One region of the Virgibacillus byunsanensis genome, then DNA from elsewhere that is predicted to be linked to it. Evidence: riboswitches for the same ligand, from Rfam matches in the RefSeq annotation. Region 1 holds a riboswitch; the other holds the start of a gene.
The links. A riboswitch is a leader RNA that binds a small molecule or an ion and turns the genes downstream of it on or off. The one in region 1 is predicted to bind thiamine pyrophosphate.
Positions count from the first base shown of each region.

Region 1 (4,202 bases):
ATTCTTGGCCTTAAGTTATAGTGCCAGGGTTAGTTCCTCACTTTTTCACAGGTGCAGCAGCTGGTGTGTTTGGTAATGCAACCGGAGGCCGTAAAGGTGCAATCTTTGGTGCAATGGCCAATGGTGTTCTATTTAGCTTTTTACCTGCATTACTGTTACCGGTCTTAGGGTCATTAGGCTTTGAAGGTACAACGTTTGGTGATGCAGACTTTGGTGCAGTCGGTATTGTACTTGGAAACTTGATCAACTTAATTGAATCAAACATGCTTGTATCTGCTTTGATCTTAATTATCCTGGCAGCATTATTCACCATTGGATGGAAAACCAGCGCCAATGGAGATAAGGATAACACTAAAGTAGCATAATTTGCCAAAAAACCCACTATTCTTTTGGATAGTGGGTTTTTGGCACTTTTAAAATATATAAAAGCTTAAAGGTTAAAAAAGTAAGTAAAAATAGGACTTTCGCCATTAAAAACATGGCAACAAGCATTACTAAGCAGGTAGAAAAGTTTAAAACTTGTCGACTGCATAAGTTATAATTTTTATTTTATTATTTTCTTGGAACTCCAGTACTACTTTTTCGTTCTGACATCCATACTTCTCTTGTGTACGCCATCTCCCAGAAAGCAAGCTCGTACTCTTTTGCAATAATAAATTGTTCTTTCATTTTTTCTTTTTCCTGTTCACTCGCATCTTTTGCTATGTTATTCAACAGGTCGATTTGATCCTGGGTGGATGTATGAAACCACTCACTGGCATACATACTAATCCAATTTTGGTAGATTTTTTCTGTTGGTTTTGCATCCTGATATGTTTTGCCAATATCTGCATACAGCCAGTAGCATGGAAGTAGTGCAGCAATCGTCTGCCCCAGGCTGCCTGAAAGGGCTGCCCGGTATAAGTGAGCTGTATAGGCATATGCAGTTGGTGCTGGTTTGAACTGCTTTATTTCTTCGTCTGTAATGTTCAAGATAGTTGCATGTTCTTTATGGACAGTCAGTTCTGCCTCTGCTGTAAGTTTCGCTTTTTCAGCAAGCATGGCAGTAATCTGGAAGTCTTCTGTCTGCGCTGCTGCCAGGGCATGTACTTTTCCAAAATGCTTTAAATAGTAAATATCCTGAAGAATAAAATACTTGAATGTTTCCAGTGGTAAATCTCCTTTTACCATACCTACAACAAAAGGATGGTTTAAGCTTTGTTCCCAACTGTTTTTGGTTACCTCTCGTAGTGTGTCTGTAAATTGCATACAAAATACCTCCTCTTTAGTTTGTTTCCGACTGATTGAGGAGGAAAGAAAAGTACTTAAAGATAAATTCATCTATTTTAAGGTTAATAAATTAATCCTATGATTCTATCGCTATCTAAAGAGATGGACAGATTGGATGAATGGTTAAGTGACTTTCCACTTCCCTCCGCTGGTATTGGCCAGATCAGGTTCTAAGGGTTTTATAGTCTCAGCCTTTAACAGGCTCCCCTAGCGGAAACGATTAATGAAATTATCTGTTCAGCATATCATATGAAAAAACAAAGTCAACTATATTTGGGAGCGCTTATTCTCATTAAACACTTGAATTTTAGCACTATCTGTGTCAAAGTTAATACTGTATTATTAGTTTAATAGTATTGAATGTAGGGGGACCAGTGTTGCTGGTTGAGATGGTATCCGTGAGATGCAGACCCTTGGAACCTGATCTGGTTTAAACCAGCGTAGGGAACATATATAATGTGAATGTGACTATATATGTGCTCTAGGCTTAGCCTGGGGCATATTTTACGTGCGCTAAGCAGTATGTTCCTCTAGCGAACCATTAAATAAAATAAGAAAGTAGGGGGATTTAATTGAAACGAATATTATTTTTCATCGTTATGTTAGTTATCGTGCTAGCTGGTTGTGTAAATGATCAAGAAACTAGTGGTGATAATTCTAATGCACAGGAGGAAGAAGAGTTAGAAAAAGTGACATTGGTATTGGATTGGACACCAAATACGAACCACACAGGGTTATATGTTGCACAGGCAGAAGAATATTTTAAACAGGAAGGCTTAAAGGTGGACATTACGTTACCTGGTGAATCCGGTGCTGATCAGGTAGTGGCATCTGGGCAAGCAGAGTTTGGGATTAGTGCACAAGAATCTATCACAGAAGCACGTATTCAGGATATACCGATTGTCTCCATTGCAGCAATCATTCAACATAATACGTCTGGGTTTGCTTCTCCTGTAGATAAAGGTATTACCTCACCAGCTGATTATGCTGGGAAAACCTACGGAGGTTGGGGTGCCCCAGTTGAAGCAGCGGTTATTGATTCTTTAATGAAACAAGAAAGCGCGGATGTTAATGATGTAAATATTATAAATATGGGAAATACTGATTTTTTTACGGCAGTCGAACGTGATGTTGACTTTGCTTGGATCTATTATGGATGGACTGGTGTGGAAGCAGAATTACGTGACGTTGAGCTTAACGTGCAATATCTAACCGATTATTCAGACGATCTCGACTATTATACGCCAGTTATCACAACGAATGAAAGCATGATCGATGAAAATCCAGATACAGTCGAAGCCTTTATGGCAGCTGTTTCTAAAGGTTATCAATATACGATTGAGAGTCCGGAAGAAGCTGCATCCATTTTAGTAGAGTCTGTACCGGATTTAGATGCTGAGTTAGTGGAAGCAAGTCAAGCATGGTTATCACCTCAATATCAGGATGATGCCGAACAATGGGGTATCCAGGATCAACAAACTTGGGAAAACTATTCGAAGTGGATGTATGAAAATGAGTTACTTGAAAAAGAACTGGATGCAGCGCAAGCATTTACGAATGAATTTTTACCAGAAAAATAATGAGGAGAAATAATATGACAAATGCACTTGTTAGTATTCAAATTATTCCCAAGACAAAGAATGGGGAAGATGTCATTCCATATGTGGATGCGGCGATTGAAGTTATTCAACAGGCTGGGATCAAGTATGAAGTACATCCACTTGAAACGACTATGGAAGGGGAGTTAACAGAGCTTTTGGCGGTTATCGAAAAAATGAATCAGAAAATGGTTGAACGAGGTAGTTCGAGTATAATTTCTCAGGTGAAGATTTACTATAACCCAGATGGCGCATCAATGGATGTATTGACAGAGAAGTACCGTTAAAAAGTATGTTTTTCTAGATAGTAGAGTGGAGCTAAGTTGAATGGAGGTGCGGGTGCGTTGGAAGTCAAAGCACCCTAATAGTATGAAAAAAATGCTAGCACAGGGATGGCGGCCGGTAACGGTCATCATCCTTTTACTTATCATATGGGAAATTAGCAGCAATTTGCTTTCAGTCCCGACATGGCTGCTACCAGCCCCATCAGAAATAGCACAAGAGGGGATAGCGAGTTGGGGGAACTTCCAACACCATTTCATTTCAACCATAAAATTATCGATTATCGGTTTTATCTGTGGTGTCAGTGGTGGGATTTTGATTGCGGTTATCCTTCATTTACTACCAAGTGTACGGCAGGCTTTTTATCCCTTGTTGATTCTATCGCAAAACGTTCCAATTATTGTGCTCGCACCATTACTTGTGATTTGGTTCGGATTTGGTGTGCTACCCAAAATACTAGTCATCACCCTCGTTTGCTTTTTCCCAATTTCAATAGCGGCATTGGATGGATTCCGACAGACAAGTACGGATTTGGTGCACTATATGCAGATGGCTGGTGCATCCAAACGGCAAATCTTTAGTAAGCTAGAGCTACCGCATGCCATGCCGGCGATTTTTTCCGGCTTGAAAATTTCAGCAACCTACAGTGTGATGGGTGCTGTAATTTCTGAATGGCTTGGTGCGAATCAAGGCATTGGGGTGTACATGACACTTGCACAATCATCATTTCGTACCGATCGTGTTTTTGTCGCTATCTTTTTTATTATGTTCTTATGCTTGCTGTTCTTTATACTAATTATTACATTGGAAAAGTTGCTTATTAAATGGCGTGCAACAGAGGAGGATAAGTGATGAGTGAACTGGTAGTCAAACAGGTAACGAAATCATTTGCTAATAAGAAGGTTTTGGATGACGTTTCATTTACAATAAAAGAGGGAGAGTTTGTCTCTTTACTTGGCCCATCCGGAAGTGGGAAAAGCACGCTTTTTCATTTGATCGGTGGTCTGTACCGTCCTGACACGGGTACTTTTTATTTAGATGGGGAAAGGATCA
Region 1 is NZ_JBHTKJ010000007.1:126,238-130,439, forward strand. Features, by position in the region: partial or broken gene ACFQ3N_RS02295 (PTS transporter subunit IIC) at 1-365, shown strand, start outside; gene tenA (thiaminase II) at 553-1,248, opposite strand; TPP riboswitch at 1,393-1,488, opposite strand; TPP riboswitch at 1,624-1,733, shown strand; gene ACFQ3N_RS02305 (ABC transporter substrate-binding protein) at 1,842-2,849, shown strand; gene ACFQ3N_RS02310 (thiamine-binding protein) at 2,864-3,154, shown strand; gene ACFQ3N_RS02315 (ABC transporter permease) at 3,237-4,001, shown strand; gene ACFQ3N_RS02320 (ABC transporter ATP-binding protein) at 4,001-4,202, shown strand, end outside.

Region 2 (4,202 bases), on a different contig from region 1:
CTTTTAGTCATGTCACTGGTTCTACTCATGTTCACTTCAACATTTTCGTAGTTATTGGTTAAAATAGTTCGAATTCTACTAGCAATATCTAGTACAATTTCTTTTTCATTTAACCCATTACCTTGAGCACCTGGGTCGGCCCCACCATGACCTGGATCTAGGTAAAGTTTCATCAAATTCCCCCATTTCTTAGAAAAATAAGGCACGCCTAGATGTGCCAACGTTTTTCTTTCTTAAAAATTGTAAAAAATTTAAGTCATTTTATTATATGAGATCCTGTAGAAATTAAATTGGATAAACGTTTGTTTAAAGGAAAATTGAGGCAATAATGTAGTATTATAATAACTACCCCAAAACTACTTCGAACATACCTATCCAAGCGTTCCTCCATCAACGAATCCGTTAACCCTGTCACACCTAAACCTACCCATCTCTGGTACACTTTCGGTGATCCAAAAAGTATATCGATCAAGTCCAGGAGATCCCAGTGGGTATCATAGTGGAAGGCTTCTCCTATCTCATGAACGTATGCTTGTAAAAACCTATCAGCAACTTCAACATTGCATTTGTCGCCTTATGTAAACTTTCCGCTTCGTGTATCGCTAAATCTTGTTGCAACCATTCCTTATTATCGAATTGACGTAACACAACTTGTTACACATTTTGATTTATTCGAAGCGAGTTATTATGCAGCAGCGTCTGAGGAAGTACTTCCTTTCAATCGAAAAGTCGATTCGCATTCGGATTTATTCTATTAACTACCCAATATAAAATATTATCTGTTAAACTGTTGTCATACGTTTCCACCTCATCACGACCTTTCACTACAGATATAAGGAGTGTCTATTGATGAATCCAGTTAAGAACAAAGAAGTTAACCAATTCATTGAAACATTACCAGATCATACGAAAGAACTTACGAATACCCTTAGAAAAATTATCTTTGAAGCATCCGATACTATTACAGAAGAAATCAAATGGGGAAAGCCATGTTATATCGAAAATGGTCTAGTTTGTTATCTCCAAACTGCCAAAAGTCATGTTAATTTAGGATTCTATTTTGGAGCAACTCTTGAAGACAAAGACAATTTACTTGAAGGAACAGGTAAAAAAATGCGCCATATCCGGGTGAAAAAACTAGAAGATATTCAAACCGAAAAATTCATTTCCTTAATTCAAGAAGCTATTGAATTCAAGACATAAACGTTTCCTCTCCCCTCTACCACTCGGAAACTAATTCTTTTCTAGACATGTCTAATTGCCTCTGGTTACTATTTGCACATTCTCACTACATTAGACGTTACAGTAACGTTTATGTGTCAGTTAAATTTAGAAAACTTGGCTTATCGCCAAGCCTTAATGGCGAAAGCCTTAGTTGAACTTATGTAGATAAGAAAGTTTTATACTTTCTTATCTACTAAAAAAACCTTAAAAGAAAATTATACTGACAAATTAACAATGATTTGTTATTCTTAATTAATAAGTAAATATTTTATAAAGATACTACTAGGGGTGCCCAAGAATCGTGGGCTGAGAGGAAACACGTATTGTTTTCTGACTCTTATGGACCTGATCTGGTTAATACCAGCGGAGGGAAGTAGTCAGACGATATGTCTATTCTATTTCGATTATTCCAAGTCAGGTCCTATAAGGATCTGGCTTTTTTGCTTTCCGCCCCAAAGGAAAGGAGGAAATATATGAATCGAACACGTTTATTAACTACAATGGCCGTTTTTGTTGCGATTGGTACCTTAGGTGCGCAGTTACTCTGGTTTCCAGCAGGTGTTGCGAAAGCCTATCCAGTCCAACATGCAGTAAATGTTATGGCCGCAGTAACACTCGGACCTGGTCCAGCAGTAATTATTGCATTTATGATTGGCCTTTTACGTAACATGCTTGGTCTGGGTACGTTATTGGCGTTTCCAGGAGGTATGATCGGTGCTTTTCTGGCTGGATATCTTTACCTTAAACTAGGTAAAAAGTATTGGGCTGCTGTTGGCGAGACAATCGGTACTGGTATTATTGGTGCGCTATTCTCCGTACCTTTTGCCAAAGTCTTAATGGGTAGCTCATTTGGTGCATTATTCTTTATACCATCGTTTCTCATTAGTAGCATTACAGGCGCTTTTATTGGTTTGTTTATCGTTTCAAGAGTTAGACAGGAACAATTAATACGTAACGTATAATATAGGAAATCTACTAGGGCTGAGATAAGGAATTATCCTTTGCCGCTCGGAACATGATCTAGGTAATTAGCGCAGAGAAGTAGTCGAGGAATTCAATTATAAATCCTCTATAAATCTACTTATTTATCCCCTAGTAGCTTCCTAAACTTTTAAGGAGGCTTTTCAAATGACTTTCACTAACCAATTAAGAAAAGAAAATGACGACATTTTTCAGCTTATTTTTGAACATCCATTTATAAAAGGAATTGGAGAAGGGCATGTTCCAAAAGAAGCAATTGCCCATTATATAAAAGCGGATTTCGAATATCTCAATGCATTTATGCAAATTTATGGCATTGCACTTGCAAAATCACAAAAACGAGATGATATCCAGTATTTCCATGACCGAATTGAATTTATTTTAAACAGTGAAGTGCACCCCCACCATAACTTTTGTGATCATATAGGTGTTGGTTATGAGGAACTTCAAGGTCACGCACTCCCACCAACAGCTGATCATTACATTAAACATATGATGTATCATGCACAAATGGGCGGTCTGGGTGAAATTTTAAGTGCATTATTACCTTGTCCATGGACTTATTTAGAAATCGGTCAAGAATTAATGAGGAAGTATAACCCAGCAAAGGATCATCCTTTCTATCGATGGATTAGCTTTTATGCAGATGATCGAGTGGCCGCCACAACAATGGAAATGCGAAATCGCTTAGATGCAATTGCAGCACATGCATCCACGAGTGAACAAGAAAAAATGCAAGACGCATTTCGCAAAAGCTGTCAACTGGAATTGAACTTCTGGGAAATGTCCTTCACCTGTGAGGAATGGCCCTCAAAAGAAAAGGTGGTAAAAAAATGAGACAGATCCCTTCTGCACTAACCATAGCTGGCACTGACCCTAGTGGTGGTGCTGGCATACAAGCTGATTTAAAAACGTTTCAAGAGTTAAAAACCTATGGCATGTCAGTTATTACTTCAATCGTTGCACAAAATACAACAGGTGTTCAAGACGTTCATCACCTACCTGTAAGTATGGTAAAACAGCAGTTTGAGTCCATTTTAAATGACATTTCATTTCATGCTTTTAAAACAGGGATGATAGCCAATGTGGATATGATGCGTGTCATTTCAGAAAAAACCTCTGAACTGGACGTTCCCTATGTAATGGATCCTGTCATGGTTGCTACAAGTGGAGATCCTTTAATTGCAAAAGAAGCTCGCCACTTTCTACGTGAACATCTTTTACCACTGACATCTATAGTAACACCTAATATACCCGAGGCAGCTGATATTACTGGAGAAAAAATTGACTCAGTAGAGGATATGAAATCAGCTGCTGAACAAATTGTGCATAAGCACGGAGCTGGTGCTGCACTGGTTAAAGGTGGGCATATGAAAGGGGAAGCGATCGACTTTTTATATGACGGCAATAAGATGCACACCTTTTCATCCGAGCGTATCGATACAAATAACACGCACGGTACTGGATGTACGTATTCAGCAGCGATCACAGCTTTCTTAAGTCTCGGATTTCCTTTAACAGCAGCTGTTGAAAAAGCAAAGTACTTCGTAACGGCCGCTATCCGTCATTCGTTTTCACTCGGGAAAGGAAATGGCCCGACAAATCATTGGGCAACACGTATAGAAGGAGTGACAAAGTGAATAAAAAAGTCGTTAATAGTGTAAGAGAAACAAGCCCTTTAATCCACCATCTTACAAATCAAGTAGTAATGAATTTTACTGCTAATGGGCTGTTGTCATTTGGTGGCCTCCCAATTATGGCTAAAGCTGAGGAAGAAGCTAAAGATATAGCAAAACTTGCAGATGGCGTACTTATTAATATTGGTACATTAACTCAACAGGAACTTCGAGCAATGATTACTGCGGGTAAGTCTGCTAATCGTAAAGGAATACCAGTGGTGCTTGATCCGGTTGGCGTAGCTGCTACAGCCTTTCGTACATCTGCTGTTAACCAAATTTTAAATAAAGTACAGCCAACAGTTATTAAAGGGAATGCTG
Region 2 is NZ_JBHTKJ010000072.1:10,330-14,531, forward strand. Features, by position in the region: gene ACFQ3N_RS18595 (N-acetylmuramoyl-L-alanine amidase) at 1-173, opposite strand, end outside; gene ACFQ3N_RS18600 (hypothetical protein) at 567-758, shown strand; gene ACFQ3N_RS18605 (DUF1801 domain-containing protein) at 850-1,203, shown strand; TPP riboswitch at 1,499-1,613, shown strand; gene thiW (energy coupling factor transporter S component ThiW) at 1,698-2,186, shown strand; gene tenA (thiaminase II) at 2,353-3,042, shown strand; gene thiD (bifunctional hydroxymethylpyrimidine kinase/phosphomethylpyrimidine kinase) at 3,039-3,845, shown strand; gene thiM (hydroxyethylthiazole kinase) at 3,842-4,202, shown strand, end outside.
Region 2: linked by a shared signal. The riboswitch ahead of thiW (energy coupling factor transporter S component ThiW) and the one ahead of ACFQ3N_RS02305 (ABC transporter substrate-binding protein) in region 1 are both predicted to bind thiamine pyrophosphate.